DNA from 4 places in the Pseudoalteromonas sp. SWYJZ12 genome. Region 4 is predicted to be linked to each of the others. Evidence: predicted binding sites of a transcription regulator. Region 4 holds the regulator's gene; each other region holds the start of a gene.
What was found. The regulator sigma-54, encoded in region 4, starts transcription at its own class of promoters, with help from an activator protein. The targets are predictions, from matches to a motif close to GTTGGCACGNNNNTNGNNT.
Positions count from the first base shown of each region.

Region 1 (8,390 bases), on a different contig from region 4:
ACTAACACCAGCGCAAATTGGCAGTTTAATGAAAATTAGCGACAAGCTATCTGGGCTTAACGCAGCACGCTTTAGTGAGTGGGCACAGCCGTTTACACAAAGTAATGCTAAACAAGCCGCACTTGCCTTTAATGGTGATGTATATGGCGGTTTAGATGCAAGTACGCTTAAAGCTAGCGAGCTTGATTACGCACAAAACCATTTACGTATCCTTTCGGGTTTATACGGCTTATTAAAACCACTTGATTTAATGCAAGCTTACCGTCTTGAAATGGGCACCAAGCTTGAAAATTCACGTGGCAAAAACTTATACGAGTTTTGGGGCAGCGTAATAGCGAATAAATTAAACGACGTATTAAAAGCACAAGATGCACAATATTTAGTTAACCTTGCTTCAAACGAATACTTTAAAGCGGTAGATAAAAAAGCGCTTAATGCACAAATTATTACCCCACACTTTAAAGACTGTAAAAACGGTCAATACAAAGTAATTAGCTTTTACGCTAAAAAAGCACGCGGCATGATGGCGCGCTACATTATCGAAAATAAAGTAACGCAGTTAAGCCAACTTAAAGAGTTTACGGTAGCAGGTTATTACTTTAGCCCAGAGGCAACAGTTAAAGAGCTTGAGCCGATATTTATGCGCGACGAACAAAATTAGGTTTATAAGCTTAAATAAAAAACTTAAAAGCCATGCATTGCATGGCTTTTTTGATGTTGGCGTTATATTTGCAATCTCATCTAATATTAATGAGAACACTAATTAAATAGGTGCAAATAAAATGATCAGCATTCCGTCAATTGACGAAGCCGAAAAACTAATAGAAGAAAAGCTCGGAGGGTGGTTTGATGTTGTAATAAGTCATATCCCTAATTTTATAGTTGCGATACTGATCGCAATTGTGTTTTCAATATTGGCACGCTTTGCTGGCAAGCTGATGAAAAACGTATTACGCCGCTCACTCGACTCAAAACAAATTGCCGACTTAATGGCGTCAATTTTTAAAGTTATTGTGTTGTGCATAGGTTTATTTATAGCGCTCGATTTTGTTGGCTTAAAAGGCACCGTTACTTCGCTACTTGCTGGTGCGGGTATTGTGGGTTTAGCCATTGGTTTTGCGTTTCAAGACATGACCGAAAATCTAATTGCTGGTATAGCAATGGGTGTACGTAAGCCATTTAAAACAGGTGATGTAATAGAAACCGATGATGTGTTTGGTTCGATACATTCTATAAACCTACGTAACACGCTAATAGAGAGCTTTTACGGGCAACTAATACTTGTACCAAACAAAGTCTTATTTAGAAATGTACTAAAAAATTACACCACGCTAGGTATTAGACGTATAGAAGTACCTGTAGGTATTTCGTACGGCGATGACATAGAAAAAGCAAAAGACGTTATAGTCGAAAAAATTAACGAATTTGACTTTGTAATACGCAAAGACGAAACCGCAGTATACGCTGAGAGTTTTGGTGACAGCAGCATTAACTTACTGGTATGGTTTTGGATTAAATACCCAGGCGAGCCTGACTTTATGACGGTACGCCATAAAGGTATAGTTGCCGTTAAGCAAGCACTAGATGAAGCTGATATTAGCATTCCATTCCCAATTCGTACGCTCGACTTTGGCATTAAAGGGGGCGAAAAACTCGATGCCATGATTAGCGATAAAATAAGCCAGCAGTCATCAAATAAAGACAGTAGCGACGATGCTGACTCTAGCCAAAGTGAGTAATTTAGTTAAAGCTCATTAGGCAAAAGCATTGGGAAATAGTTACTTACCAACAGCGCATTTTTACAGAGTAAAAATGCGCTTTTTAATTAGTTCAAGTCACTTTTCTTTATTCATTAATTATTTTCTCCAGCAGATTTTGTAACGTATTTTTTATAAGGTAAGTTTCCCTTTTATCTATTTATTATGCAATTATTGGTTATACAAGGTGTATTTTTTTAGATATTAGGGTTACAAACAAATGAAGTTAAAGATTAAATGGTTTACAAAAATAATTTTATTTTCAAGCCTAGTTATTAGCTTTATTTCAGTAGGTAACGAATATAATGCTAAATATGATGTGAGTTATAAATTAAATATAGATAACAATATCGCTGAAATACTTTTTCTCGATAAAAACAAAAACCTTACCTCTACATTAATCTTACCAAATAAAGCGGCATATATTGAAAAAGAGAAGTTACGAGAGTTTTGCAGCTCAGATGATATTTTATGCCCTAGAAAAAGTTATGAAAGTAACGTTATCACTTGGTCACCTGATAATGAATATTTAGCTGTGTTTGTGGGTAATACAAAAGGGTTTTGGTTTATCCCCAGTAAAGAGATAACAAAAGCCGCATTCAATAAAAATAATGTAGTTAAAGTCGGCGTACATACTCAAAACGATAAAATAAATATTGCTCTATTTCATGGCGCGGCAGGATGGGTTGATAATCATCATTACGTTTTTTCAGCGGGTTTAAGTGGTGACAATTTTGTTTATAAGTTTAACCCAAAAACAAAGGAACTTAAGGGTTTTCCTTTTGAGCTAAATGAAGATTCTACGGTAAGCAGTTTTAAAGAAGTTTTTGTTGAAAGTTTTAATTCACAAAAAAGTAGTTTTAAATTAAGTGATGTTATTCAACAACTAGATAAATTGAAATAACTACAAAAAATAAACATAAAAAAGCGCAGCTTGTGTTGGAGTAACAAGCCGCGCTTATGAATTAGTTATACAAATAAGTTTATGTGGTGCGTATTAAATAACGCTAATTTTATTGCGAATGATTTTAACCCCATCCATATTTTCTAAAAACTTTTGAGCTAGTGCGCGCTGAAAACCAGTTTGTGCTTCACCGTATAAATCTACTTCACCATTTTTTACCTGCACACGAATATCACTTAACGCTAAGTTAGGATTAGTTCGTAGGGTGTTGGTGATAGCTTGTTGTAAGTTAGGTTGAGTGGCTACACTGCTTACTACGGCCATGTTGGTTGCTGCACTTACATTTGTAGCGCAAGCTAATAAAAATAAACAACAAAATGATACTAAAGCGATAGTTAACTTGAAGCGGTTCATAACTTAATCCTTACATTACGGTGAATAGTGCAGCCACAATATGGAAATTCCATCGGCTAGGTTATCTTTGTAGTTACAATTTCGGTGCCAATATTAACGCTATGAAATATAAGGGAATTTTATTAAGTGGGAATTCAGGTGGGCAAAAATTACATTTAAATGAGTATGAGTTACATGCTTGGGTTACATATGTAACAGGTACAAACAGCAGAGCCTGCAAGGCTTGCATTAAAAAGCCGACAAAAGTCGGCTTAGTATAAAAATGTTTTAGGTTACTTTTTCTTTTTAACCTTAGCCTTTTTCTTGGCTTTCATTTTTACTGGATCTTTACGCTTTTTAGCTGGTGGCTTAGCTTCTTTATGCTGTGGCTCAACACCTCTAATTACACGGCGTTTTAATTTTTGTTCAACGTAGCGCTCTACTTTATATAAAATACCAATATCGTGTGCTTCAACTAGCGATATTGCTATCCCTTTTTTACCAGCACGGCCAGTACGACCAATACGGTGTACATATACGTCGGCAGTACGCGGCATATCAAAGTTAATAACGTGGCTGATGTCAGATACATCAATACCACGTGCAGCTACGTCGGTAGCAACTAATATGCTTGTTTTGCCACTATGGAAGTTTTCCATGGCTTTCATACGTTTGTCTTGTGGCATTTCGCCGCGTAACCACGCTGCTTTTACATCATTAGTTGTAAGTTCGCCAATCAATGTTTCTAAGCGTTCGCGAGTTTTAACAAACACAATCGCTTTAGTTACGTCAGGGTTTTTTAGCGTATTAACTAATAATTCAAGTTTGTGATGATAATCGTCGGCTAAATGTACCCATTGGTGAATTTTTGCTTTTTCTTTACGTGACGATTCGGCTTCTAATAGAGCTGGGTCGTTTAATGTTTTTTCAGCAAACCTTTCTACGCTGTCACCTTCAAGTGTTGCTGAGAATAAAAAACATTGGCGACGATTTTTAGCTTCGTCACAAATACGGCTCATTTCTTTTTTGAAACCCATATCTAACATGCGATCTGCTTCATCAATAATAAGCATTTCTACGTGTTCAGCATGAAAGTTTTCGGTTTCTAGGTATTCCATTAATCGACCTGGTGTGGCGATTAAAATATCGTTATTTTTTTCAAAAATTTCTTTATGCGTGCCGTAGTTAATACCGCCTGTTACTACACCAATTTTTAGGTGTGTGCGTTTAGCTAGCAGTTCACATTGTTCATGAATTTGATAAGCCAGCTCACGAGTCGGGGTCATAACGAGTACGCGCGCAAAACCAGGGTCACGACGTGGGAAATCCAGTAAGTACTGAATAGCCGGAATTAAAAATGCCGCTGTTTTACCTGTACCAGTAGGCGCAGATGCTAAAATATCGCGCCCCTGTAGTGCTTCAGGAATAGCTTGTTGTTGAATGCTGGTTGGCGTCTCGTAGCCCATTTTATTAATGGCATCGAGTAGCTTGTTATCAAGATCAAATTCAGAAAATTGCATAGAGTGTCTAAAATAAGGGACAATTACCCTGATTATACGCGCTATGCTGCGCTTGGTGAATGAAAAGGTGAAAAAATGTCTGGTTTTGTATTTAAACAATTTAAAGTTGAACACGACCACTGTGCAATGAAAGTTTCTACCGATGGCATTTTGCTAGGCGCATGGGCTAATTTAAGCGGTGCAAAGTCATTACTTGATATAGGCACCGGCACTGGCTTGTTAGCACTAATGTGTAAGCAGCGCAGTAATGAGCTTGATATAACTGCGGTAGAAATTGACGAAAGCGCCTATACCCAAGCATTACAAAATGTAGCTAATAGCCCGTGGCCAACTATAAGTATTACGCACCAAACTATTCAAAGCTTTAGTAGTGAAGTTAAATTTGACGTGGTTATCTCTAATCCACCGTATTTTAATCACAGTTTAAAAGGCGATAATGTTGCGCGTAATACCGCACGCCATACCGACGGCCTAAGTTTTGAAGAGTTAATTAATGCGTTTAAACATTTAAGCCATAGTGGTTCCCGCTTTAGCTTAATACTCCCAAGCGTTGAAGGCGCATTATTTATTGAGCTTGCTACTCAAAATGGGCTTTATTTAAATACTCATTGCCAAGTAAAAGCCACGCCCAACAAAGATATTAGCCGCAGTTTAATGACATTTAGCTACGTAAAAAGCGATATAGAATCATCAATCCTGTGTATTAGAAACTTAGATAATACCTACACTGCTGATTATATAGCCCTATGCAAAGCATTTTATTTGAAAATGTGAAGCAATTGTAAAATAGGAACGAATAACGCAAACTGACTAAAACCTATTGTTGAGAACAGATATGGATAGTCAGTTACCAAAATCTTTTATAATTATACTTGCCGTACTACAGGCTATTGCTCTTACCCTTTTGTATAGCAGTATAGAAAATAATGTGTGGCCAGCAACAAGCCCTACATGGTTAGTCTCACTTATTACATTTTCTATGAGCTTTCCTTTATTAATGCTAATGACCGTTAATAAAAATAATATAAAAACGTCGTTGCTTTTAATCCTTCCTTTTTCCTTGTTGTTATCTTTATTGGGGGCGTATGTTGGCTTTCAGCAAGAGCCTCAAGAGTACGTAAGTAATAACACTTTAATGTCAGTTTTTATTTTTACTAGTTTAATAGCTGGCTTTAAAGGCCTTATGTACATACAACAATTTGGTAGCTCAGAAAATGTTAGTTACAGTCGTTTATTTAAGCTCTCTTGGCGTAATTTTATAATATTTGGAGAATGCTGGCTGTTTGTACTTATTTTTTGGGGAATTCTAAATTTAGGTGCGGCTTTATTTGATATTTTAGATATAGAATTTTTCTCTGAGCTACTAAGAAATGAATGGTTTTGGATCCCAACCTTAACGCTCGCATTTGCCTTTGCGAGTGTCATATTTAGAAAGCTTTTGAACATTGAAGATAATATCGCTTTTTTACTACAAACTTTAATTAAGTTTTTATTGCCTGTTTTATCAGTTATTTCTCTCGGTTTTTTAGCAACACTTCCTTTTACCGGGCTCAATAAATTATGGGAGACCGGAAGTGGCAGTTTATTAGTAATGTGGCTGCAGGTGCTCACGTTGTTTTTTGTTAACACTGTTTATAAAGATGACTCATCAGTTCGCCCTTATCACATGCTCTTGCACCGACTCGTTTTTATAAGCGTTGCGTTACTTCCCGTTTATAGTGTTATTTCTGCCTATGGAATTTACTTACGGGTAGAGCAGCATGGGCTAACAGTAGATCGTTGTTGGGGCATTTTGATTTGGTTTTTATTGGCGTGTTTTTCGTTTAGTTATCTTGTTGGAATTATAACAAAGCGAGACAATTGGCTAGAGCCGCTTAGCAAAATAAATATTGTGATGGGGTGGGTGGTGCTCGTAAGTATGCTTGCTGTTAACTCCCCTTTGTTAAATTTTCAAAGTTTATCTACAAACAGCCAAATAGCGCGTTTAGATGCAGATAAAGTAACAATAGAAAAGTTTGACTATTACTATTTTGAGCACAGCTTAGGTCGCCAAGGTTATTTAGCTATGCAGTTATTAAAACAGAAAATTGAAACGAGTCACCCAGAGCAATACGCTATCATCGATAGGATGTATGTAAATAATGAGTTTGCTTTAACGCTTGAACACACAGTCGATGATTTTATTGAGCGCAGTGTATTTTGGCCATCACAAGCGCTAATACCTCAAGGTTTAATAGAGGCAGTATTTTCTGAACAACATTTTTACGATCGTAACTCTTTAAAAGAACATACTTACTATTTCATTGGCATGGATTTAAACAAAGATGATGAACTCGATTTTATAGTGATTGACGAAAGTAATGAAAATATATCCGCATATTTCTGGTTATTCGACATGGGTAAGTGGCGCTCAAGGTATATGAATGTCGAAAATCCTGAAGAGATTAGATACCTTAAAAGCATGATTGATAATAACGAATTATCTTTAGTTGAGCCTGAATATTCAAATCTAAAAATAGGGGATGTTGTTTTTAAAGTGAGGTAATACGTAACTTTTTTTTATGCTACTGCCCCTTAAACCTAAACTAATGATTATTAGTTTAGGTTTTTTGCTTTTAGTTTTTTATTTTATGTACAGCGCTTTAATAGTGTGTTTATAAATCACCTGATATGATTTAACCATTGGCCACTTAATTTAAAAGGCAACACAATGAAAAAGTTAAATAAATTAGCATTACTTAGCACGTTAGCAGCCACCATTTTTGCAAGCCAAGGTGTGTTTGCTGCTATTACGCCTGTAGGGCTTTGGAAAACGATTGATGAGGATACAAACCAAGCTAAGTCGTATGTACGTATTACCCAAACCAACGGTGTATTAAGCGGCAAAGTTGAAACCATTCTTAACCCTTCAAAACAAAATGATATATGCAGTAAGTGTGATGATGAGTTAAAAGATCAGCCTATTTTAGGAATGACTATAATCACGGGTGTAAAAGCACAAGATGATGGTGTTTGGGGAGACGGTGAAATACTCGATCCAACAAATGGTAAAACCTACACTTTACAACTAACCCCGCAAGATGAAGGTAAAAAGCTCGAAGTACGCGGCTACATTGGCTTTTTTTACCGAAACCAATATTGGCTAAAAGTAGAGTAAGCTTTACTACTTATTTAATTACTAAACGTTAAATAATTAAGTATTAACTGAAATCATTTTTGCGCTTTGCCTTTCTTACTCACTAAGCCAGCTATATTTAATTGGCATTCAATTTTGAGTAAATAATAAAGGAAAAAAGATGATTAAGTACATAGTTGCTTTAATAATGCTTAGCGCACTGTTAATAAGCGGTGGGGCAAATGCAAAGGATGATGCTGTAAATACGGGTTGGTTTAATAACACGGCTATTAAAGGGTACGACAGCGTTGCTTATTTTACGCAAAATAAAGCCGTTAAAGGCAGCGACAAATACACGTTTAGTTATTTAGGTGCCAACTGGCACTTTTCGAGTGAAGAAAACAAAACGACATTTGCAGAAAACCCAAAACGTTATGCACCGCAATACGGTGGTTGGTGTGCTTATGCAATGGCTGATGAAGGTAACGCTGTAGGTATAGACCCAGAAGCATTTTATATTCACGAAGGTAAGCTTTACTTAAACTATAGCGAAAGCGTGCAGCAAAAATGGTTAAGTAATCTAGTGCCGTATATTGTTATGGCTGATGGATATTACCCACAAACAACAAACGTGATGACGTTTAAGTAAATTTTTAATTAATATTAACTAAAAAGCCCGCAACTAAACTAGTTGCGGGCTT
Region 1 covers NZ_JADYXH010000004.1:295,311-303,700, forward strand. The annotation lists gene yaaA (peroxide stress protein YaaA) at 1-661, shown strand, start outside; gene I6F42_RS07805 (mechanosensitive ion channel family protein) at 783-1,739, shown strand; gene I6F42_RS07810 (hypothetical protein) at 1,978-2,661, shown strand; gene I6F42_RS07815 (BON domain-containing protein) at 2,755-3,075, opposite strand; gene srmB (ATP-dependent RNA helicase SrmB) at 3,348-4,574, opposite strand; gene I6F42_RS07825 (tRNA1(Val) (adenine(37)-N6)-methyltransferase) at 4,650-5,348, shown strand; gene I6F42_RS07830 (DUF4153 domain-containing protein) at 5,410-7,119, shown strand; gene I6F42_RS07835 (DUF2147 domain-containing protein) at 7,285-7,731, shown strand; gene I6F42_RS07840 (YHS domain-containing (seleno)protein) at 7,871-8,338, shown strand.
Region 1: I6F42_RS07815 (BON domain-containing protein) is a predicted target of sigma-54. The motif match lies at 3,149-3,167, and genes of this name have one in related genera.

Region 2 (8,390 bases), on a different contig from region 4:
GTGTTTACTGAAATCATAATAAAACTCCTGATTACTTTCGTAATGTTGCTATTTTAATTTAACCAAGAGCTGTCACAAATGTATGCTCAGCTCCGTACTGATTAAGTTAACGGCAGGAGGTAAATTATCTTTAGGAGTATTTTAAAAATAAATTAGTTTATTTATTTAATAAAACGTAACCAACTGTTTTAAAATTAAAAATAGTTATTTGTTAATTTTTATAACGCATAAGTTTATGCTCTAAATAATTCTTACTATCTCAAAAAACAAAAAAACGCACTTCAAGTTGAAGTGCGTTTATATAAACAGTGACTAGTAAACTAAATAATTAGCCACCTAATAAACTAATTGCTGCTTGTGGTATTTGGTTTGCTTGCGAAAGTATTGACGTACCCGCTTGTTGGAGTATTTGATTTTTAGTCATTTGTGCAGTTTCGGTCGCAAAATCTGTATCTTGAATACGACTACGTGACGCAGATACATTTTCTTGAATATTAGCAAGGTTACTAATTGTATGACCAAAACGGTTTTGAACCGCACCTAAACCCGCGCGCTGCTCATCAATTTGAGCAAGTGCACCATCAATTATAGATATTGCACTTTGTGAGCCCAGCTCTGTAGATAAATTAATACTTTTAACAGTTTCAAGCGTACCAGTTACTGAAACACCAACTCCTGAGCTAGCATCATTTACTGCAAAAGATTTAGATGATGTTAATTCAACTGTATCTGCAGCAACTCCTGTAGCACTGTCAGCTGTAACCTCTGTTAAAGTAGTGCTTAAACCACTAGCATCTGTAAAAGTAGTGGTACCAGTTACAGCAGCATCAGAATCTGCGTAATTACTCAAAGCAATATCTTCACCAGATGCGTGTGTCAGAGTAAGTACACCAGAGTTGTCAACAGCCGAAATACCAGTCGTTGCTGTATCGGCATTAATTGCCGTAGCTAAAGCTGACTGGTTGGTCGTTGTGGCAGTTGCTGAGTAGCTCTTACCATTCAAATCAAAAGCTATAGTACCATCAGCAGTTGGAACTCCAAGCGTTGCTGTAGTAGTTTCAGCTTTACCTACAGCCGCCTTAACCCCATGTTCATTAGATTTTAAGTTTATTGCCTCGGCTTTTTCCGCAGCAGTTGCACCAGCAGTAATGTTAACAACAGTGTCAGCCCCATCTACGGTAAATGTAACATCACCGCCTGATGTTGTATCACTAGCTAAAGTCGCCTTAGCTCCACCAATCTGCTCTGCAGCTGTACTACTTAAACTAAGTGAAATTGTTTCATTGGCATTCGCGCCAACCTGAAAATTTCGAGTGCCATATGAGCCATCCAATAATTGCTGGCCACCGAACGATGTGGTGTCGGAGATTCGAGTTAACTCTTCTTGTAGGGCAGACACTTCTTTTTGCAATGCATCACGGTCTTCGCTTGAATTTGAGCCATTGGCAGACTGTAAGGCTAGCTCTCGCATACGCTGCAAAATATTAGTAGATTCTTGCATTGCACCTTCAGCTGTTTGTGCCATCGAAATACCGTCGTTTGCGTTACGTTGCGCAACGGCTAGGCCATTTATTTGCGATGTTAAGCGGTTTGAAATTTGTAGACCGGCGGCATCATCTTTTGCGCTATTGATACGCATACCTGATGATAAACGCTCCATTGACGTTGCTAAGCCTTCACCAGATTTAGTTAGATTACGTTGTGCGTTTAGTGACGACACATTAGTATTTACTGTTAATGCCATTTTACCATCTCCTAGGTTTAAACAGAGTGTGGTTCAACACGATTTAACAGGAACCACTGTTCGATAATTTCTTACAATAAGAAAAGCATTTACTGTGCCAACTTTAAATCAATTTTAACTCTTTGTTTTTAAATGTAAAAAATGGATTTTATTGAGTTAAAAAGTAGGTGTGAGGTTATTTGAAAAGAGTGACATTTTTTTGCCGCGGTTTTGTAGCCAATTTTTTGCCGCGATTTTATAGATAGTTATTGCCGCTTTAAAGTAGGTAAAGCGGCAAAGTATTTCTGTTTATAATCTACTTATAATCTGCTTATAACTTGCTTATAAGTAATCGAATAACGAGAGGTTAGTTAAACGGCCAAACGTGGCTTGCGATGCTTGCAGTGCCGTTTCTTGTTTAGTGAGTTCGCTAATAGCTTCTGCCATATCAACTTCAACTAAGTTAGAACGATTACTTTTATTTTGAATGTCGAGCGCTAAGTTTGAATCGCTTACTCTTTCAAGTGCATTCATACGTCCGCCTAAACTTGATTGGGTAAACACCACTTGCTCACTCGCATTTTGTAATTGAACCAAGCCATCGGCTAACACTTCTTGAAAATCATCACCTTCAAGTGCGCCATTATTAAGGCCGGTAATAAGTGATTGCAGTGTATTGAGTACGTTTTCTTTATGTGGTTTTTCAAGGCTAAAATCGAGTTGGCCAGGCGCACTACCCTCAAATTGAATTTTCATACCTGCAAATTCAATTGTATCATCTGTAACTTCACCAGTTTGAGGCGGGGTAAGCGACACGCCATCTTGTAAAATTTCATATGTATCTGGATCGTTTGTTGTCGCACCAGCGGTTGTAACTACACTAAAAGTATTTGCTGTAGGTGAAACTGGAGTCGTTGGATCAGCATTGTATTGAGCTTGATGGAACTTATCGAACTCGGCTTGGCCATCAACATAAACAGTGCCTTTAGTAATATTATTTGTAGGTGTTGTTGTTGGTATTTCTGCTTTATTATCGAGTACATTTAATCTGGCATCTGTTTTTTCAAACGTATCAAAGCCGTTATCACTCGCTTTAATTGATACACCTTCAGCTATTGTAATTTGGTGCTGACCTTGGTCGCCTTTATAGCTATATTCACCCACTGCAGAATCAAACTGATAAGGCTGCGTGCTGTCTTGGTAACCTGAAAATATAAATTTTCCATCTTCTGATCGGGTGTTCATTAAGTTAGCTAACGTTTGTTGAATGCCACTAAGCTCTGATGCAAACGTTTTTAAATCGTCTTTAGTGTACACACCATTACCAGCTTGAATAGTGAGCTCTTGCGCTTGTTGAATATTGCTATTGATGCTTTGTAATACGCTTTCTTCAGTTTCAAGGCGGCCATTTAGCTGGTTAATATTTTTAGTGTATTGCTCATTAGTTTGTATTTTATTTGAATACAACATAGCTTGCGAAATAGCAGCTGGCGCTTCTGAGGTGGTTAAATACTTTTCACCGGTTGTTACTCGCTCTTGAGCGCTGGCAACACCTTGTTGGTTGTCGAGTATTTTATTTATGTTGTTTTGGTACATTAAATTATTTGATAAACGCATAATTACCTCGCCGCATTTAATAAGGTGTCAAAAATTTCTTGAGCTGCTGCTAAAACTTGTGCTGATGCTGAATATGATTGTTGAAAACGCAGTAAATTTGCGGCCTCTTCATCAAGGTTTACACCCGATAGTGATTCGTACCATGCCTCAGACTGCTCTGCTAATGCATTAAACGCACTACCGCTTGTTATTGCTTGACCAGTTATAACGCCTATATCACTCACTAACCCTGAATAAGCTTGGTTGAACGTTTTATGATTGTCGGCCGTTGCTGTTGTTTCTACATTTAAACGGACTAACTCGCCATTTTGTAAATCAGCTAATTTTAAACCATTACGGTTATCATCAAAGCCGCCTTTATTAAGCTCAAGAGTGAATTTATCGCCTAAAGCAGGAGTACCTTCAATATCAAAGTCAAAACCTACTTCTTGTGCAGTTAAACTTGTTAGGTCTGCTAACTTTCCAGCAACTTCAGCTTGCTTTATTATATTTTCACTTGAAGTAACTTCAAACTGGCCTGTTGTATTAGTGCCATCACTTAAAGTATACATGTTGGGCTCTGCTGCTTTTGTTAGTATTAATGGTCCTGTATTTAGCGGTATCGATAAAGCTAGAGGCTCACTGGTAAATTTTGAAACATTTGTAACTTCACCGGCTGAGATAGTAGCTGTACCTGTATTATTTAAATCGTTGCCAGTACGAATAGGTGAAGCTAATGCTAAATCTTCGCCGCGACCTGTTGCAAGCGTGATGCTAGAAGCCGAGTCAGAATTAAGTTTAATTTGAAATTTATCTCCGGGATTACCAGTACCATTAATTTCTAGTTTTAAGCCAAATGAATCTTCAACTGTAGCCGGTTGTGGCGGCGTTGCATCAGGATCACCTGATGTAGGAGATTGTATAGCATCAGCATCTATGACGTTACTTGCTGGAATAATTGCTATGGCCGCATCGCCAATAGGCTCGCCTTTATTATCTATTGGTTGAATACTCACTTCATTTGGATTAGCTGTATAAGTAATAATAAAATCACTGGCAGGAAGTTCACTGCCTTTACCGGGCTCTACAGTTGCAGTCATACCAGCATCACCAGTATTCGCTTGATACGCATAAGCGCCAACGGTAGGTATATTAAAAATATTCCCCCCTAGCTGACCTGTTGCATCCATACCCAATTTGTTTTGTTCGTTAAATGCGTCGGCTATCGCTAAGCCCATTTGACCAATTTGGTTTTGAGCAGGGACTAATATGTCATCTCTAAAAGCGAGTAAGCCGCCAATTTTTCCTTTAAGCTTACTTACATCAACTTCAAGCGGCACAGCTTTGCCACCATTAACGTCAAGCGTGAATTCTTTAAAATTAGGATCAGGATCCCCTGTCATAGAAAATAAGTTAAATGCGCCGTTTTGCATAACAACCGCTTCGCCTGTTCCCATAAAAACGAGTTTTTCGCCATTTGGACCATCAAGCGTTTCAATGTCGATTAGCTCTGATAAGTCGCGTATTGCTTTATCGCGCTCATTGTAGGTTGAGCTTGCATCAGCTTCATTACGAGTGCCATTTACTGCTGCAATATCTTGATTTAGCGTACTAATACTTTGAATGAGTGAGTTTGCTTCATCTGAAAATATTTCGAGCTGCTCGTTTACTATACTTTTTTGATCAAGCACGATGCCCGAAAGCCTATCCATTTGATCAATTAAGCTTTGCGCGTCGGTCATTACTAATGAGCGAGCAACGGTAGATGACGGTTGATTTAGCGCTTCTTGCACGTTATTAAATAAAGAGTTAATGCCAGTCGATAGATTATTCGACTCTTCAGAAAAAATAGTATCAACTCTATTTGCCTCAGTAACAAATTGATCGAAAAACGATTTATTAGAGGTGTCACGATTTAGCTGTGACTGAGCAAACTCGTTTAGTAATCGGTATGTTTCGCCTCGCCCCACTTGGTTATCAACCATGGTGGTAAATTCAGTGCGCTCACGTACGTAACCCACGGTATTTACATTAGCGATATTTTTACTTGTCGTTTGCAGTAGCTCCGAGCTTGCTCTAACCCCAGAACTGGCAATGTTTAATAAATTAAACGACATGTTACTCTACTCCTTGGCGGATCACGTTTGCCGCAATGTCTTTTAGCTCGCTACTATTGAGCACTTTTTTTATTTTGCTGGCGTAATTTGGATCGGTTGCATAACCTGCTTTTTGTAATGAATCTAAAAAGTCATTTGGTTTTGCTGTATTTTGTAATGCTTCTTGGTAGCGTGGGTTTTGCGTTAAAAAATCAACGAAGTCGTTCACGCTATCTTTAATTGAATCGTAGGCTCTAAAGCTGGCTTGTTTTTTAACGGGTGTGCCTTGTTCAAACTCAAGCGTTACTTTGCTTGCTTTATCGCCTTCCCAGCTTTTATCTGACTTAATATTAAATAAGTTATTTGAGCTGCCACCGTCACTTTTATTAATAATGTGTTTACCCCAACCGGTTTCAAGTGCCGCTTGTGCAACCATTACTGCAGGGTTTAAACCAATTTTTTGCGCTGCAGTTTTAGCGTGTTCCCACACTGAACTTACAAACTCTTCTGCATTTTTAAAGGTTGGGCTATCGGCTTTAGGCTCTGCAGTATCGACTTTAGGCTCAGCAATATCGGCTTTAGTACTCTTAACGATAAGATCGGGTTGCTTATTTTTTTGCTCATGAGGAAGAGCGGATCCGACTTGGGTATCGCTAAAAATATCGTTGGTTGTTCTAAGCACCGAGCCTGGCATAAAGTTTTTAGACTCAGGCGATAACTGCTGAACAATTAAATCGGCAAGGCCTAACGAGCCATTTGATGAAAGCTCTGTAGAAAGTTGCTGATCGTGCATTTCTTCAAAAAACTTTACGCCACTTGAATTAAATGGACTGTCTTTGTCTTCAAATGCTTCGTTAGCTTTGCGCATTCCTTTGAGCAACATCTGCGTAAAAATAGCTTCAAATTGTGCGGCCGCTTTTTTGAGCGCAGCTTTAGAGGCATCAGTTGATGCATCGCCACTCGTTAAGGCTTCTTTACGAAGTGAATCTAAGTTGCCTAAATCAAAAAAGTTTTGTTTATCGAGGTGATTAGTTTCCATCGGCTTTTTGACACAAAATGAATAATGTAGTTAAAAATGCAAAAATTGAGCCACTCCCGATAAAACGAGGAAGATAAAAATAATAAACTTAAGTTGCTGTAAATAAAAAGCCCTAACTTCAAAAATATAGGGCTTAAATAATACGTTATTTATTGGCTTGGGTTATTTATATAACAACTAACTGTCCGTTAATTGCGCCAGCTTCTTTTAGTGCTTCTAAAATAGCCATTAAGTCACCAGGCGCTGCGCCTACTTCGTTAATTGCGCGAACTAAATCGTCAAGGCTTACACCTGGATTAAATACAAAGGCGCGCGAGTCATCTTGGTTTACATCAATAATACTTTGCTGCGTGACAACTGTATCACCGTTTGCTAGCGGATTTGGTTGTGACACATTTTGTTGTTCTGCAATTGTTACTGTTAAGCCACCATGAGTTATAGCCGCAGGCTGAAGCTTAACGTTTTTGCCAATGACAATTGTACCGGTGCGCGAGTTAACTATAATTTTAGCGGCCATGTCAGCTGGTTTAAATTCTAAGTTTTCGAGTGTTGATAAATACGATACACGCTGGGATGCATCGCGTGGTGCAATAACACGGATAGAAACAGAATCAATTGCTTGTGCGCTATTTGGGCCAACTAGGTCATTAATTGTTTTTTCTAGGCGTTTTGCCGTTGTAAAGTCTGGGCGGTTTAGATTGAAGGTAATGTAATCGCCTTGCATAAATGGGCTTTCTACAGTGCGTTCAACTGTTGCGCCATTTGGTATACGACCAACTGTAGGTGTGTTAATTACAACCTTACTACCATCAAGGCCTTGTGCGCCTAAGCCACCGACAATTAAGCTACCTTGTGCAATTGCGTACACGTTACCGTCTACACCTTTTAAAAAGGTTTGTAGTAAAGTACCACCACGTAAGCTGCCTGCACTACCAATAGAAGAAACCGTAATATCTATTCTTTGCCCTGGTTTTCTAAATGCGGGTAATTCTGCATGCACAGCAACAGCGGCAACATTTTTAATTTTAGGACTTTGAGTTGAAGGTAGCGTAATACCAAAGCTGTTTAACATGCCTTTAAAGCTTTGTTGTGTATATCTGTTTTGTTCACCTGTTCCTGGTAAGCCAACCACTAAGCCATAGCCCACTAATTGGTTAGAGCGTACGCCTTCAACCATAGACACATCTTTTATGCGCTCGGCACTGGCAGTAAACTGCCAACCTAATAACACAACTAAACATAAAGCTTTAAGGCTATTCATGTTGTTACCCTCTAAAATGGAAACAGCGAACTGCTAAAGAAACGTGTAAGCCAACCAGGACTTTGCGCTTCTTGCGTTTGCCCTTTACCTGAGTATTGAATACGTGCATTAGCAATACGATTTGATTCAACCGTATTATCGGCGCTTACGTCTTGAGGGCGTACTAGCCCTTCTAAACGAATAAACTCTTCGCCGGTATTAAGTGTTAGCCATTTTTCGCCGCGTATAACTAAGTTACCATTAGGTAAAACGCGCATTACATTAACCGAAATATCGCCCACCAAGCTGTTTGACTGGTTTGATTTTGAATCGCCCGTAAACGACGAATCGCTACCAATACCAAACTGAATACTATCGCCACCTATATTGACAGGTAGACCACCTAAGCCAATCACTGGGTCTAAGCTTGCATCAGTTTCTTTGTCTGTTTCTGTTTTAGCGGCTTTTGTTGCTTGAGTAGACTCTTGCAGTTTAACCGTAATTATATCGCCAGTACGTAGCGCTTTTTTATCAGAATATAAGTCGTTTGATGTATGAGTATTAAATAATGAACCTGTGGCTACCAGCGGCTCTAAAATAGGCTCGGGGTACATAGGTGCGTAGTAAGGGTCGTCCTGCACTACTTCACTATTTTGCGTAGACATACAGCCACTTAAAAATAATGTGCCCGCTGTA
Region 2 covers NZ_JADYXH010000006.1:192,893-201,282, reverse strand. The annotation lists partial or broken gene I6F42_RS20400 (flagellin) at 1-17, opposite strand, end outside; gene I6F42_RS20330 (flagellin) at 329-1,744, opposite strand; gene flgL (flagellar hook-associated protein FlgL) at 2,066-3,340, opposite strand; gene flgK (flagellar hook-associated protein FlgK) at 3,343-5,436, opposite strand; gene flgJ (flagellar assembly peptidoglycan hydrolase FlgJ) at 5,438-6,454, opposite strand; gene I6F42_RS10005 (flagellar basal body P-ring protein FlgI) at 6,621-7,715, opposite strand; gene flgH (flagellar basal body L-ring protein FlgH) at 7,727-8,390, opposite strand, start outside.
Region 2: flgJ (flagellar assembly peptidoglycan hydrolase FlgJ) is a predicted target of sigma-54. The motif match lies at 6,491-6,509, and genes of this name have one in related genera.

Region 3 (8,390 bases), on a different contig from region 4:
ATCAGCCGCCTTAAGGTTTTTACTATTTTTTTTATGGGGTTCTTTATTGTGCCCAACAAAGTCCAATTCAGAAGGTGGGTTACCTTTTACTAGTCTAAATGCAACACCATTGGCATCGCTAGCATCACTAGGAGGAACATCATTAGGGAAATCTTTTGGCCATGTACAGTGATCGAAAGTCATAAACATCCTTATTTTAATAATAACCTTTCTATTGAAATCTCATATGCTTCTTCAGATAAATCATTTCCAATGAAATTGCGACCCAAGTTTAATGCAGCCTTACCAGAAGAACAAGACCCCATAAATGGGTCACATACTAATTCACCCTCATTACTACTTTGCTTTATTAATATCTCAATTAACTCTACTGGTTTTTCAGTAGGATAGCCCCGATAGACTCGTGGTACACTTAATATATCAGGAACAGATAAATCCTTAATCTTACGTTTACCTTTTTCAAAAAATAATATGAACTCATATCTTGCTCTATAATGATACCCCATACCTATCTTTACTTTATCCCAAATAATAGGCTTCCAAAACTTGAAACCAACTTTTTCGGCTATGGGTTTAATTATAAAAGCTGTTTCTTGATCACATAATAAATAAAAATGACTATTTTTTTTGAGTACTCGATATATCTCAACTAATAATTCCTCAAACCTAGAATTTGGAAAAATTTCAAACCATTTATTGCTTGAAGCTTTACTATTCTTTAGTCTAGTTGTTGTACCTATTTTACGATGTTTCTCAAGCGATTCATAAGGAGGGTCTGTAACAAATAAATCAACCGTTTCGTCATCTAATGTTTTTAACCAGCTTACTGCATCACCTAAATGTAAGTTACAGTTATCTTCATTAACGGAGCTAATTGGTGATCGTGTAAGATTTTTATTCAATTTTTAAGCCTTCAGATAAGAGCAATATAATTTGCGAGTTGTATACACAGTCATTTTTACAAGAGTTCTTTTATGTTTAGTATATTCTTCTTCCATAATATACTTTGATGCATAGGTTAAATACTTTTAAATTTGAAGTCGAGACTAATACCTCTTTTCTATAGTTTAGTCTTAAGCTTATTACCACAAAAAAGCCGCTGTATTTTTCAATACAGCGGCTTTTAAAATCATTATTCTAAATTAATAGATTATGACTTAGGTCCACGACCTGCACGTTTACGTTCGTTTTCTGTAAGGTAACGCTTACGAATACGAATGTTTAGTGGAGTTACTTCAACTAGCTCGTCATCATCGATGAACTCAAGCGCTTGCTCAAGTGAGTAGTTAAGGTGTGGAGAAAGCGTTTGCGCTTCATCAGTACCAGATGCACGTACGTTAGTTAACTGCTTGCCTTTAAGGGCGTTAACTGTAAGGTCGTTATCACGGTTATGAATACCGATAACCATACCTTCGTATACTTCAACACCGTGACCGATGAATAAACGGCCGCGTTCTTGTAAGTTGAATAATGCGTTAGTAAGTGCTTTACCTGTTGCGTTTGCAATCATTACGCCGTTCTTACGAACACCGATGTCGCCACCTTTGTGAGGACCGTAATGATCGAACGTATGGTACATAAGACCAGAACCCGAAGTAAGCGTCATGAAATCAGTTTGGAAACCAATTAAACCACGGCTAGGGATCATGAAATCTAAACGCATACGGCCTTTGCCATCTGGAGTCATGTTAGTAAGTTCACCTTTACGTAGGCCAACTTGTTCCATAACAGAACCCTGATGCTCGTCTTGACAGTCAATAGTAACTGTTTCAAACGGTTCTTCTAGAACGCCATCTACAGTACGTAAGATAACTTCTGGACGAGAAACTGAAAGCTCGTAACCTTCACGACGCATGTTCTCGATTAAGATACCTAGGTGTAATTCACCACGACCAGAAACACGGAAGCTATCTGGGCTACCAGTATCTTCAACGCGAAGTGCTACGTTGTGTACTAATTCTTTGTCTAAACGTTCACGGATATTACGTGACGTTACAAACTTACCTTCTTTACCACAGAAAGGTGAGTTATTTACAGAGAATGTCATTGTTACAGTTGGCTCATCAACACTTAATGGTGGTAATGCTTCAACGTTTCCTGGAAAACAAACTGTATCAGAAATCTTAAGCTCACCAATACCTGTTACAGTTACGATGTTACCAGCGTAAGCTCTATCAGTTTCGATACGTTCAAGACCTAGGTAGCTTTGTACTGCACCAATTTTACCATTACGTGTAGTGCCATCAGCACTGATAATAGTAACTTGTTGGTTAGGAGCAACAGAACCACGTTTAATACGACCAATACCAACTACACCAACATAAGAGTTGTAATCTAGTTGAGAAATTTGCATTTGGAAGTCACCTTCAGGATCTGCATCCGGTGGTGATACTTCGTCAACGATCATCTTGAACATAGGTTCCATGTTGTCTGATGGCTCGTCTAAATCTAGTGTTGCCCAGCCGTTGATAGCTGAAGCGTAGATTACTTTAAAGTCTAACTGTTCGTCAGTTGCGCCAAGGTTGTCGAATAAATCAAAGATTTGATCCATAACCCAATCAGGACGTGAACCTGGCTTATCAATTTTATTGATAACTACGATTGGCTTTAAGCCTTGCGCGAATGCCTTTTGCGTAACGAAACGCGTTTGTGGCATTGGACCTTCTTGAGCATCAACAAGTAATAATACTGAGTCAGCCATCGAAAGTACGCGTTCAACTTCACCACCGAAATCGGCGTGTCCCGGAGTATCTACGATATTGATATGGTAGTCGTTCCAAGAGATGGCTGTGTTTTTAGCCAAAATGGTAATACCACGTTCTTTCTCAATGTCGTTTGAGTCCATCACGCGCTCTTCGTTACCGCCGCGTGTTTCTAATGTACCTGATTGCTCAAGTAGTTTGTCAACCAGAGTTGTTTTACCGTGGTCAACGTGCGCGATAATCGCTATATTTCTTAACTTTTCGATGCTCATATATTTACTCAGAGAAATTAAATTCTCAATGATCCTGCAAGATCTACGCACTCATCCACGCTTTCGCGAGATGTCCCAGCATAGGATTTAAAAGGGCGCATATTATCCCTCATTAATGACATGGATGAAAGTTTATCCAATACATATTTTAAAACTTTCTCAATACTTTTACTAAGTATCTGTTTTATATATGACAATTATATGAATTAAATTTCAATATTTTTTTGAAAAACAGTCTTTTTGGCTATTTTTCCGATCTTTTTGTTACTCTTTTACATTTAGGTTATGCTAATTTCAGCTGATTAAATTAACAACAAATTACGCTCTGTAAATTTTGCACTAAAATGGAATATTTACGCACCAACATGGTGCATTTATATATTCCATTTTGATGCAATGATATTTTTTTAATTTATAAACAGCCAGTTACAATAATGGCACAAAATCAGCTTAGTAAATACCAAAGCAATTATGCAGCAATAACAAAACCCAATAGTTGGAGGACACATGTCACAATCGGTTTTAGATTTTATTAAAGAAAATGACGTCAAGTTCATTGATTTACGCTTTACTGACACTAAGGGTAAAGAGCAACATGTATCGATTCCTCATCACCAAGTTGATGAAGATTTTTTCGAAGACGGTAAAATGTTCGACGGTTCTTCAATTGCAGGCTGGAAAGGCATAAACGAATCAGACATGGTATTAATGCCAGTTCCTGAGTCAATCAAACTAGACCCTTTCACTGAAGAAGCGACATTAATTTTACGTTGTGACGTAGTAGAGCCTTCTACACTACAAGGCTATGAGCGCGACCCGCGTTCTGTTGCTAAGCGTGCTGAAGATTACATGCGTTCTACAGGCATTGCAGACACTGTTTTATTTGGCCCTGAGCCAGAATTTTTCGTATTTGACGATGTTAAATACAAATCAGATATGTCTGGTTCTATGTACAAAATTGATTCTAAGCAAGCTGCTTGGAACTCAGATAAAGAATATGCAGATGGCAACACTGGTCACCGTCCAGGTGTTAAAGGCGGTTACTTCCCTGTTGCTCCAGTTGATGACTTCCAAGATTGGCGTTCAGCTACGTGTCTAGTTCTAGAAGAAATGGGCCAAGTAGTAGAAGCACATCACCACGAAGTAGCAACAGCAGGTCAAAACGAAATCGCTACTCGCTTTAATACAATGGTATTAAAAGCGGATGAAATTCAAGAAATGAAATATGTTATCCATAACATGGCTCACTTATACGGTAAAACAGCAACGTTTATGCCTAAGCCAGTTGTTGGTGATAACGGTTCTGGTATGCATTGTCACCAGTCTTTAGCTAAAGACGGTGTTAACCTTTTTGCTGGCGATAAGTACGGCGGTCTTTCTGAAGATGCACTTTACTACATTGGCGGCATCATCAAGCATGCTAAAGCAATTAACGCTTTCGCAAATGCGTCTACTAACTCGTACAAACGTTTAGTACCAGGTTTTGAAGCACCCGTTATGCTTGCATACTCTGCACGTAACCGTTCTGCATCAATCCGTATCCCAGTGGTTCCATCTGAAAAAGGTCGTCGTATTGAAGTACGCTTCCCGGATCCAACTGCTAACCCATACCTTGCTTTCTCAGCAATGCTTATGGCTGGCCTTGATGGTATCAAAAACAAGATCCATCCTGGCGATGCTATGGATAAAGATTTATACGACTTACCAGCTGAAGAAGCAGCAGAAATTCCAACTGTTGCAGCATCACTTGACGAAGCACTATCTGCACTTAGCGCAGACCGTGAATTCTTAACTCAAGGTGGCGTATTCACTGATGACTTAATCGATGCTTACATCTCACTTAAGTCTCAAGAAGTTGAAAAGCTTAACATGACAACTCACCCAGTTGAGTTTGAAATGTACTACAGCTGTTAATTAAGCTGTAAAAAATATGTGTGTTCTCAAGCCCGCTTTGCGGGCTTTTTTAATGGTAAAATTAGTCAATCTCCACTAAAGTTAAGTTACCGATAAAAATGCAGGGCTGCAGAGTGAATAACAAGATTTTATTACTATTAATTACTTTAGGATTAAGTAATTATGGTTATGCCGGTGAAACAAAAATATACGCTTGGAAAGATAAAAATGGCGTATTAGTGTTCTCAGACACCCCTCATAAAGGGGCCCAAGAGGTAAAGCTCACCAGCCAAGATCTTAATATGCCTGCAACAAATACTGACATTTTTGACGAGCAACCTCAGCCTCAACAAGCGGCCTTTAGTATTGCTATTTCCTCACCTGATCATAACCAGACTATTCGTGAAAATACCGGCACTGTTTATGTAACTAGCCGAATAAAACCACGCTTTGAAACTGGTTTTACTATACAACTTTTTATTGATGGTAAAGCACACGGCCCAGCCAGTGACAGCTCAACCTTTGCAATTAGAGATGTAGAACGTGGTCAGCACACACTACAATTAAAGCTTTTTAATAGTAAAAACCAAGTTATTGCTACAAGCGAACCCTGCATATTTTTTATGCACCGAAAAGGGCTAAACCCAGGTAACTAAATTGGGGCATTACTAAACGTGCAGCAGTGTATTTAACCATATAACTTGCTTGCAAACATCCACGCACTAAAATGGTGCAGCTATGATTAATAATAAAAACTTTAGCCCTGAGCTACTCGATGCCATTTGGCAAAATCAAACAACCGCTATCATGTTACTTGATAAAAACTTCACCGTTGTATATGCCAATACCAGTACCAGCGAGCTGCTTGGCCTTGGTAATAAGCGCCTATTAGATCAACCGTTTGATAGCCTTTTTAACTACCATTCAATCGATTTACAGCGTATAGAACAATACTCACTAGTTGAAGGCGTAGATTGCCAGCAGCATAGAGCTGACGTGGTTTTTAGCGATTCTCGCCATGCAAAAGTAACCGTAAGTACACGACAAATTAAGTTTAATGGCTCGCTTTATATTTTATTTGAGTGGCGCCAAACCGATGACGAAATTAAGCACGACCAAGCGTCTAATCAAATGCATCAATATCAAGCTGCCCGAAACCTAATTAGAGGGTTAGCTCACGAAATTAAAAATCCTTTAGGTGGAATTCGCGGAGCGGCGCAGTTATTGCAGTATGAGGTTGATCAACAAGAAAGAGATCAATGTGCTGAGCTCATCATTGAGCAAGCCGACCGATTACGCGAACTAGTAGATAGGCTTTTGGGGCCCAATCAACTTCCGCAAAAATCGTATGGCAATATACATCAATCACTTGAATCAGTTGCAAGGCTAAGTACGTTAGATAATTGTTCTAACATTAGCTTAGTTAAAGATTACGATCCAAGTATTCCTGATGTATACATTGATCAAGGCAAAATTCAGCAAGTGGTATTAAACATTGTTCGAAATGCCCAACAGGCGCTTGTAGATGGCGGTGAAATAACAATAAAAACCCGCATTAATCATCAGCATCGTCGCCCAGGTAAAGCACCTAAAAAAGCCTTGTTGATCCAAATATCTGATAACGGACCAGGTATTGATCCCAGTGTACGCGAAACACTGTTCTACCCTATGATCACCAATAAAGAAGGTGGCTCTGGGTTAGGACTCTCAATAGCGCAAACACTGATAGATCAACATGATGGCTATATAGAATGTGATAGCTGGCCTGGACATACTGAATTTAATATCTATCTGCCCTTTGCAGATTAATGTTTGGAGTTTGCATGAAAACAGTTTGGCTTGTAGATGATGATGCTTCTATTCGATTTGTACTTGAAAAAGCACTAACCCGTGCAGGGTTTAACACAGAGAGCTTTGCTAATGCGCAAGATGTACTAAGCGCCCTAAAGTTTAGCCAACCTACTGTTTTAGTTTCTGACGTACGAATGCCTGGCATGGATGGTATGGCGTTGCTTGAGCTTATAGCAGAGCAAAACCCTGGGCTGCCCGTTATTATAATGACTGCGCACTCCGATTTAGACTCAGCTGTAAACGCATTCCAAAAAGGGGCTTTTGAATACCTAGCTAAGCCGTTTGATTTAAACGAAGCGGTTGCCCTAGTTGAAAGCGCATGCAGAGCAAATTCCACTAAAAAAACTAAGCGTAAACAAGCTCCACCAAAAAGTGCCCACATAATTGGTGAAGCACCCGCTATGCAAGAGGTGTTTAGAGCGATAGGTAAGCTATCGGCTTCAAGCATGAGCGTATTAATAAATGGTGAATCTGGTACGGGTAAAGAACTCGTCGCCAGCGCCCTGCACAACCATAGCCCACGTAAAGAAAATCAATTTATTGCACTTAACATGGCAGCCATTCCTAAAGAGCTTGTTGAGTCAGAGTTATTTGGCCACGAAAAAGGCGCGTTTACGGGCGCCGATAGCGTGCGTAAAGGCCGTTTTGAGCAAGCCAATGGCGGCACACTATTTTTAGATGAAATTGGTGATATGCCACTTGATGTACAAACACGTTTATTACGCGTTCTTGCCGATGGTGAGTTTTATCGCGTTGGTGGCCATCAAAGTATAAAAGTAGATGTGCGTATTATTGCAGCTACGCACCAAAACCTTGAAGATTTAGTTAAACAGGGCAAGTTTAGGGATGATTTATTTCATCGTCTTAATGTTGTGCGCCTACGTTTACCTGCTCTTCGAGAGCGTACTGAGGACATAGAAAGCTTATCGCAACACTTTTTACATAAAAGCGCTAAAGAGCTACAAGTAGAAAGCAAAGTGTTGAGCCCTAAGGCAACTGAGCAATTACGTTTATTTAATTGGCCAGGCAATGTACGTCAATTAGAAAACACCTGTCGCTGGCTTACAGTTATGGCACCGGGTGAGCTTGTAAGCGAGCAAGACTTACCGCCGGAGATTCTGGATGCTTCGCCAACCCAAGAAGAAGGTGATTGGCTAGATGCGTTTCAGCAATGGCTTAATCAAGAGCTTAAACAAGGCAAAGAAAATATTTGGCCTGATATTCAAGCCCAGCTAGAAACTCGTTTAATTAAAACCGCACTGGCTAATTGCTCTGGTCATAAGCAAGATGCTGCTATAAAAATTGGTTGGGGGCGCAACACGTTGACCCGCAAATTAAAAGAGCGCAATATTAGCTGATTAAACGCTTTTAACACATTTGGTTATTGATGAAGCTAATCGAGCATATTCCATTATTCAAACAAATGGAAATTATAAACAGGCTGCACTTTTTTAAAGAATTTACGCTCAGCGAGCGCCAAGTCTTATTGGAGTCGTTCGGCCTGTTGTATTTAGTAAGCCAGCATCAATTTTTATTTAAGCAATACGATAACGACAAACGTTTGTACATTGTACTTAGCGGCGCGTTATTAGTATTTAAACATAATCATTTGCTAGAACTAGGTACTATTGAGCCCGGTGAATTTATAGGTGAAGGCGCTTTTATAAATAAC
Region 3 covers NZ_JADYXH010000018.1:35,337-43,726, reverse strand. The annotation lists gene I6F42_RS16125 (hypothetical protein) at 1-183, opposite strand, end outside; gene I6F42_RS16120 (site-specific DNA-methyltransferase) at 192-875, opposite strand; gene typA (translational GTPase TypA) at 1,151-2,974, opposite strand; gene glnA (glutamate--ammonia ligase) at 3,482-4,888, shown strand; gene I6F42_RS16105 (DUF4124 domain-containing protein) at 5,002-5,523, shown strand; gene glnL (nitrogen regulation protein NR(II)) at 5,606-6,676, shown strand; gene ntrC (nitrogen regulation protein NR(I)) at 6,691-8,076, shown strand; gene I6F42_RS16090 (cyclic nucleotide-binding domain-containing protein) at 8,106-8,390, shown strand, end outside.
Region 3: glnA (glutamate--ammonia ligase) is a predicted target of sigma-54. The motif match lies at 3,408-3,426, and genes of this name have one in related genera.

Region 4 (8,390 bases):
GTGTAATCTACGAGTTTCAGAAAAACGTTTGATCAATGTTTGATCGTCGCTATCTAAATAAAATAACGTAGGTTTTGCAAAGCCAGGCAAGTATTCAAGAATATCGTTAAATTCATCTTGTTGTTTAGGGATGTTACGCACATCAATGCTAACAGCAATTTTATCGTAGCTATCAGACACACTGCGAACTAATGAAGGAAGCAAGTTAACTGGAATATTATCTACGCAATAATAACCTAAATCTTCTACAACGCGTAAAGCAACCGACTTTCCAGAACCAGAACGGCCGCTTATGATAATTAACTCCATTTAACACCCTTTATAAAACTATGATTGATTGACAATAACTTGGTAAAGCTCAGTATCTGATTTTGCACTGCGTAACTGTTTACAAAAATCTTTGTTGTTTAGTTTATCAGCAATGGTTGCTAGAGTCTTTAAGTGCTGCTGGTTATCGCCATCTGGTACGATGAGTGCGACGAAAATATCAACAGGGCGATTATCGATTGCATCAAAATTTATTGGAGTTTCGCTAACGAGTACTAAAGCCAAAGGCTCTTCTGCACCGCTCATTCTTCCATGAGGAATGGCAATGCCACGCCCTATACCTGTACTACCGAGTTTCTCTCTGCTCATTAAAGCATTAAGAATATCTTGTTGCGGTAAATACGGAAGTTTGTCGTGAGCAAGTTCGCTAATGAACTCTAAAATTCTTTTTTTGCTATTAAAAAGGACCGCAGCTTTGCTGCAGTCCTGGCATATAAGTGAGCTTAATTTCATCATATTAGTGTCGAGCAAGCTTCTCTTTGTGTTTAATTACTTGTCGATCGAGCTTGTCGATCAACGAGTCAATGGCGGCATACATATCTTGATGTTCTGTAGAGGCAAATAGCTCAGCACCGCTTACGTGTATGGTGGCTTCTGCTTTTTGATTTAATTTTTCTACATCGAGAATGACATGAACATTATTAATATGATCAGAGTGTCTTTCTAGCTTCGCAAATTTGGTATTAATATAGTCTCTTAGTGAATCGGTTAATTCTACGTGACGACCAGTTAAGTTTAGTTGCATAAGCATTACCCTCTTTTTTTGCGTCTTAAATCAAACTTTTACGTTGATTTGACGGTGGAATAGCCAGAGATTCGCGGTATTTTGCGATTGTACGTCTCGCTACTTTAATTCCTTGCTCAGCCAATATATCCGCTATTTTGCTATCACTCAATGGTTTTGCTGAGTTTTCTGCTGCGATTAATTTTCGGATAAGCGCACGGATTGCTGTAGATGAACATTCACCACCGTTTTCGGTGCTTACATGGCTTGAGAAAAAATATTTAAGCTCAAATATACCACGGGGTGTGTGCATATACTTTTGGGTTGTTACGCGCGAAATTGTTGATTCGTGCATTTCTACCATTTCAGCAACATCATTTAAAACCATTGGTTTCATGGCTTCAGGACCGTGTTCAAAAAAGCCTTGTTGTTGCTTAACAATACAATTTGTTACTTTTAATAGCGTGTCGTTTCTACTTTCTAAGCTTTTAATAAACCATTTAGCTTCTTGTAAATGCGAGCGAATAAACTGGCTGTCACCACTGGATTTTACAGTGCGAGACATTGCCGCGTATTGGCTATTAACACGAATTTTAGGCATGCTATCTGGGTTTAACTCAACAACCCAGCGGCCTTTAATTTTTTTAACTGACACATCAGGAATAACATACTCAGATTCTTCTCTTACAATAGTATCTGCAGGTTTAGGGCTAAGAGTATGTATTAATGTCATTACTTCTTTAAGCTCTTCTTCTTTGAGCTTAGTTTTCTTCATTAATGTACGATAGTCACGAGCAGCTAATAAATCAATATGCTCGGTTAAAATCATTTTTGTTTCATTAATGTAAGGTGTTTCTTTATCAAACTGGTTAAGCTGAATACACAAACACTCTTGTAAACTACGTGCAGCAATACCAACAGGATCAAACAGTTGGATGCGTTTTAATACAGCTTCAATTTCATCAAGTTCGACTTCGTTATCATCTTCGTTTTCTTGATTAAAGCTTTCTAAAATCTCTTCGCAGCTTAGTGTTAAAATACCTGAATCATCGACGGCTTCTACAATAGCAATAGCAATAGCTTCGTCTGTAGGGCTAAATGGCGTTAGTTGTAACTGCCACATTAAATACTCATGGAGCGTTTCAGTAGAGGCACCTTGGTATATTGATTCGTCTTCAGGCATCGGACCCGATGATGCTGCTGGGGCGGCACTCATGTACTCATCCCAACTAACATCCATAGCCATGTCGTCACTTAGCGTGTCTTTTGCAAGTGCTTCACCACTATCTTGTTCATATTCGCTTGGAGCATCATCGGCAGATGCGCTAACAGTTATGTCATCTGTATCTGCTTTTTGCTCGTTTTTACCTGCAGCGTCTTCGGAATAGTCTGCTTCTTCAACCTCTAATAGCGGGTTGCTGTCGAGAGCTTCTTGTATTTCTTGCTGGAGATCCAATGTACTGAGTTGCAACAAACGAATAGCTTGTTGCAACTGTGGAGTCATTGTAAGTTGCTGGCCCATGCGCAGCTGTAGTGATTGCCTCATGTATCTCTAACAATCCTTTTATGTTGTTATAATTAATACTAGCAGATGCTTAAAGACATGGCGTAAATGTTACAGCCTAAATTGCTCGCCTAAGTAAACATCGCGTACTGTTTTATCATTTAATACGTGTTCTGGAGTACCTGATGCAATCAGCTCCCCATGAGAAACAATGTAGGCTTTTTCACAAACATCAAGGGTTTCTCTTACGTTATGATCGGTAATTAATACACCAATCCCACGATTTTTGAGATGTTCTATTATTTTCTTTATGTCTAATACCGAAATCGGGTCAACACCTGCAAATGGTTCATCTAGTAATATAAATTTAGGATCTGCTGCCAGCGCACGTGCTATTTCCACACGACGACGTTCGCCACCCGACAATGCCATACCTTGGCTATCACGAATGTGTTGTATGCTAAATTCATCTAATAATTTATCGAGAGTGTCTTCTCTAGCTTGTTTATTTAACTCTTTGCGCGTTTCTAAAATGGCCATTAAGTTTTGATAAACAGTCAGCTTTCTGAATATTGAAGACTCTTGCGGTAAGTAGCCAATGCCTAATCTAGCACGACTATGCATAGGTAAAAGAGTAATATCGTTATCGTCTATCGATATTTTACCTTTGTCGCTAGGTACAAGTCCTACTATCATATAAAACGTGGTGGTTTTACCTGCGCCGTTAGGGCCAAGTAAGCCAACAATACTGCCAGCTTTGACTTCAAGGCCGACGTTTTTTACAACTTCACGGCCTTTATAGCTCTTTGCTAATAGCTCTGCTTTTAATGTGCTCATGGTTGACCTTTGTCGCTTTTTTTACTTTTTTTAGTCTCGATTGGCACTAAAATTGTGTGAACGCGGTCAGTTGAGTTTTCATCTTTTTCGGCACTGATTAGCTGCTGCTCTATATCGTAGGTAATGCTTTTAGCATTTATTTTTTGTCCCGCTTGCGATACTTGTGCATTACCAACAAGCGTTAAAAAACGCTTAGATACATCATAACGTACTTCGTCAGCACTGGCGCTCATAGTCGTGCCATCTGATTGCTTTTCTTCAAAGTGCGCAGGGCTACCTGTAGCAATTAATAATTGTTTATTATCACCAAGTTCATCGCGTTTATGTACTTCTAAGCGGTCGGCTGTGATACGGCGATTACCGTGAATAATTTCAACATTTTTCTCAAAAATCCCGACATTAGCTTTTAATTGACCTTCTTGCTTATCGGCGCTTATTGAAATTTGATTTGCAGTCGGTTGCGTGTTTTGCTCGGCAGCACTACTATTAAACGCTAGTATAAGTGTAGGAATAATAAGTGATTTTAATATTTTATTGGTCATAATATATGGTTCGCGTATGGTTAATTAGTTTTATCACTTCGGTTTTTAAGTCGGCTTCTAGGCCTTTACCAGTGATTTTTAAATTGGGTCCAGTGATGATAACGGGTTGCTCCGAACGCATTGTTAATAGCTTTATATCTACCTGAATATTATCAGCATTGATTTTGTCTATCATGGCGTTATCGGTTAAGTTTTTGGCAACCACATTGCCTTCTAAAATTAATTGTTTGTCTTCGTATAATGTTGCTTCGTCTGCATTTATTTGCCACGTTTGCTTTTCGTTATATAAAGTAAAAATAGGTTTTTCAAAAAACGTAAAACCTAATTGTTGATATAGCTCCATTTTAGCCGCAGTGACTTTGTGGCTAATTTTACCTTGTTCGTCATAGGCTGTTTGTTTGAGTTCAATGGCTATGTAATCAGGCTTGGCAATAACTTCAGGCTCAGTCTGAGGCACAATATTTGTTTGTGTAAAATAAGGGTACCAAAGCCAAACCATACAGCTAATGAATAAAACGCTTAATATTATGCGCGCTGCATTCATGAACTAGTGCCTTGTGTAGTCAATGCTTTACCATTTTCAAGCATAAGTAAGTCGGTGAGCTCTCTTACTGCACCAAAGCCGCCAGGCATTTGCGTTACATAGTGTGATAAACGTTTAATAAGTGGATGGGCATCATTTACTGCAACAGCAAAGCCGACTAATTCCATAACGGGCATGTCAGGACCATCATCACCGATATAAGCAATTTGTTCATCGCTAAGGTTGAGTTTGTCTTTTAATTCTTGATAGGCAATGAGCTTATTTTCTTGGCCTTGATAAATATGCTGTACGGTTAAGCTGCTCATACGTTGTTGCACTATTTGTGAAAGACGACCAGTAATTACAGCCACTTCAAAGCCACTGTTTATAAGCGCTTTAATGCCAAAACCATCTTTTGTATTAAATGCTTTTAGCTCTTCACCTTGATTACCAAGATAAATACGGCCATCAGAAAATACACCATCAATATCGCATATAAGTAGCTTTACTTTTTTAGCGCGTGCTTTTGCATCATCGCTCAGCGGTTGATAGAGTTCTTCAAATTGCATTTATAATACTCCTGCTTTTAATAGGTCTTGCATGTTTAATGCGCCAATAGGTTGGTTTTTCTCATTGACGACGATTAAGCCATTTATACGTTTGTGTTCCATAATGTTAAGCGCTTCAGCGGCTAAAATATCTTGTGTAGCCGTAGTACATGACTTAGTCATAACAACATCTATTTGTGTTGTATGAATATCAATTCTTTGCTCTAAAATACGACGCAAATCGCCATCGGTAAATAATCCCACGAGCTGCTGATTTTCATCAACAATGGCTGTCATACCTAAACCTTTAGCAGACATTTCAATGAGGGCGTCTTTAACTGTTTGTGAAACGCTAATAATAGGTGTATTTGCGCCGCTGTGCATAACATCTTTTAAAGTAAGTAATAAACGCTTGCCTAAACTACCACCTGGGTGAGATAGCGCGAAGTCATCAGCTGTAAACCCGCGAGCTTCTAATAATGCAACTGCCATGGCATCGCCCATCGCAAGCGTTGCAGTGGTACTTGATGTAGGAGCTAGACCCAATGAACAGGCTTCTTTTTCTACTTTAATACACACATGTACATTAGCAAGGGTCGCCATGGTTGATTGCGTATTGCCAGTCATCGCTATCATTTTGGCACCAAGTCGTTTTAAAACCGGAATGATATTTAAAACTTCGCTGGTCTCCCCTGAATTGGAAATAAGCATAACCACGTCATTTTTAGTGATCATACCTAAATCACCATGACTTGCTTCACCAGGGTGAACAAAAAATGCTGGACTGCCAGTACTTGCAAGGGTTGCCGCTATTTTATTGCCAATATGACCTGACTTACCCATACCAATGACAATAATACGGCCTTCGCAGTCGTACATTAATTGGCACGCGTTATGAAAGTTTTCATCTACATATTGTGCAATATCACTAAGTGCTTGGCGCTCAACATCTAAAACGCGAAGGCCTTGTTCAATAAAATTTAGCGTTGCCATCATTTACCCTACTTGACTAAAAATATACCCTTGGTAACCCAAAAACGCTATTAGCAATAAGCCGCCTTCTACTCTATTGATACGTTGGGTGCCTCTAAAGTTCAATGACATAATAATAAGAGCAAGTGTTGCGCCAATCATAATTAATACGTCTCGGCTTACTAATGATGGGTCAATGGCAGAAGGGTTAATAATACCGGCAAGTGGTAATACCGCTAGAATATTAAATATGTTTGAGCCAACAATATTACCTAGTGCTAAATCATCTTCATTTTTAAGTACACCTGCAACCGAAGCGGCAAGTTCAGGCAAACTAGTACCGATGGCAATAATTGTTAAGCCAATGACTAGGTCGCTTAAGCCGAAGTATTTAGCAATATCGACAGCCGAACCTATTAAAAAATGAGAGCTAACAGGTAGGAGTATCATGCCGACAACTAACCAAAATACCGCTTTTTTCGTAGGTACATCGTTAGGTACGTCGTCGCAGGCTTCTGAGACAAATGGATCATCTTGGTTTTTCGCACGCATAGATACAATAATTAACCCACCGATGAATACGATAAAGCCAACCAAAAGTGCAACACCTTCATTAAATGAAAAGTAGTTATCTGAGAACACATACCAAGTAACTAAAGATACGAGCATCACTAATGGCATTTCACGTTTTAACGTACTAGATGAAACTGAAAGAGGGCGAAATAGAGCAGTGATACCTAACACAAGTAAAATGTTTGTAATATTAGAGCCAACAGCATTGCCAACCGCTGTGTCGGTTTTATTAGCCAGAGCGGCAGAGGCAGAAACCATCATTTCGGGTGCTGAAGAGCCCATAGCTACCACGGTTAGACCAACAATAAGTGTAGGTACACCAAAGTTTTTAGCAAGAGCCGCAGCGCCATAAACAAACCTGTCTGCACTCCAAACAAGAGCTGCAAAACCAAGAATTAAAATAACAAACGAGGTAACCATTGTGTTAAGCCAGTTATACAAAATACGGATGGCGCGAATAGTAACAAAAGCCAAGATGAAAGTATAAATAAAAGAGTAAGGTCAACTACGTAACAATACTGCTTTTAAACAGCTAATTTAAAAATTTAAGCCGGGGTTAAGCTGTTTTGAGCGAGTCTTATAATCCTTTTCATGGGTGTATTACAAAATCTTACGAATTGTTTTTTCCATCTTTGACAAAAAAGCTTTAAAATAGGTGCACTAGTGAACATTTTTATGGAGAGCGACTTGTCGCAATCAATAGTAGAAGTCAAGGATGTTAGCTTTTCGAGAGGCAATAGAACTATATATAAAAATATGAGTTTTAGCGTTCCTAAAGGTAAAATTACTGCGATCATGGGGCCAAGCGGAATTGGCAAAACCACTATGTTGCGTTTAATTGGTGGTCAGCTTAAACCAGATTCAGGTGATATTTTATTTGAAGGTGGCAGCATTCCTAAAATGTCTCGTAAAGAGTTATACGAAGCACGTACTAAAATGAGCATGCTTTTTCAAAGTGGTGCGCTGTTTACTGATATGTCGGTATTTGACAATATTGCGTTTCCTATAAGAGAGCACACAAAGCTAAGTGAAGACCTTATCCGATTAGTTGTATTAATGAAATTGCAAGCGGTTGGGCTACGTGGCGCTAAAGATTTAATGCCCTCTGAGTTATCGGGCGGTATGGCAAGACGTGCTGCACTTGCGCGCGCTATAGCACTTGATCCAGAGCTAATCATGTACGATGAACCATTTGCAGGACAAGATCCTATTTCGATGGGCGTATTGGTTAAGCTAATTAAGTCGCTTAACGAAGTATTGGGTTTATCGTCTTTAATTGTTACACACGATGTGACAGAGGTAATGAGTATTGCCGATCACGTTATAATTATCGCCGATCAAGGTGTAATTGGTTGTGGTACTCCTGATGAAATGCGCAATCATGAATCTCCTTTAGTTCAACAGTTTTTAAAAGGCTTGTCGGATGGTCCAGTACCATTTCATTTTCCGGCTCAAGCTTATGCAGATGAACTGCTTGGAGAAAAAGCATAATGTTGGATTTATTTCAAAAGCTAGGGCATAAAACGCTAGGACGTTTTGCGGCTCTTGGCCGTTCGGCTTATATGCTATTTAGTGCGCTTGCGCATGTTCCTAATTTTAAAAAAGGCACACCGTTACTTGTTCGCCAACTTTATATGGTCGGTTCGCAATCGTTGCTGATTATTATGGTGTCGGGTTTGTTTATCGGCATGGTGTTGGCTCTACAAGGTTACACCGTATTAGTTGGTTATGGCGCTGAGGATAGTTTAGGGCCGTTAGTGGCACTGAGTTTATTGCGAGAACTGGGCCCGGTTGTTACTGCATTACTATTTGCAGGACGCGCAGGTAGCGCATTGACTGC
Region 4 covers NZ_JADYXH010000005.1:90,379-98,768, forward strand. The annotation lists gene rapZ (RNase adapter RapZ) at 1-309, opposite strand, end outside; gene ptsN (PTS IIA-like nitrogen regulatory protein PtsN) at 328-780, opposite strand; gene hpf (ribosome hibernation promoting factor) at 785-1,072, opposite strand; gene I6F42_RS08385 (RNA polymerase factor sigma-54) at 1,098-2,597, opposite strand; gene lptB (LPS export ABC transporter ATP-binding protein) at 2,667-3,392, opposite strand; gene lptA (lipopolysaccharide transport periplasmic protein LptA) at 3,389-3,934, opposite strand; gene lptC (LPS export ABC transporter periplasmic protein LptC) at 3,924-4,478, opposite strand; gene kdsC (3-deoxy-manno-octulosonate-8-phosphatase KdsC) at 4,475-5,026, opposite strand; gene I6F42_RS08410 (KpsF/GutQ family sugar-phosphate isomerase) at 5,027-5,998, opposite strand; gene I6F42_RS08415 (calcium/sodium antiporter) at 6,002-6,970, opposite strand; gene I6F42_RS08420 (ATP-binding cassette domain-containing protein) at 7,226-8,041, shown strand; gene mlaE (lipid asymmetry maintenance ABC transporter permease subunit MlaE) at 8,041-8,390, shown strand, end outside.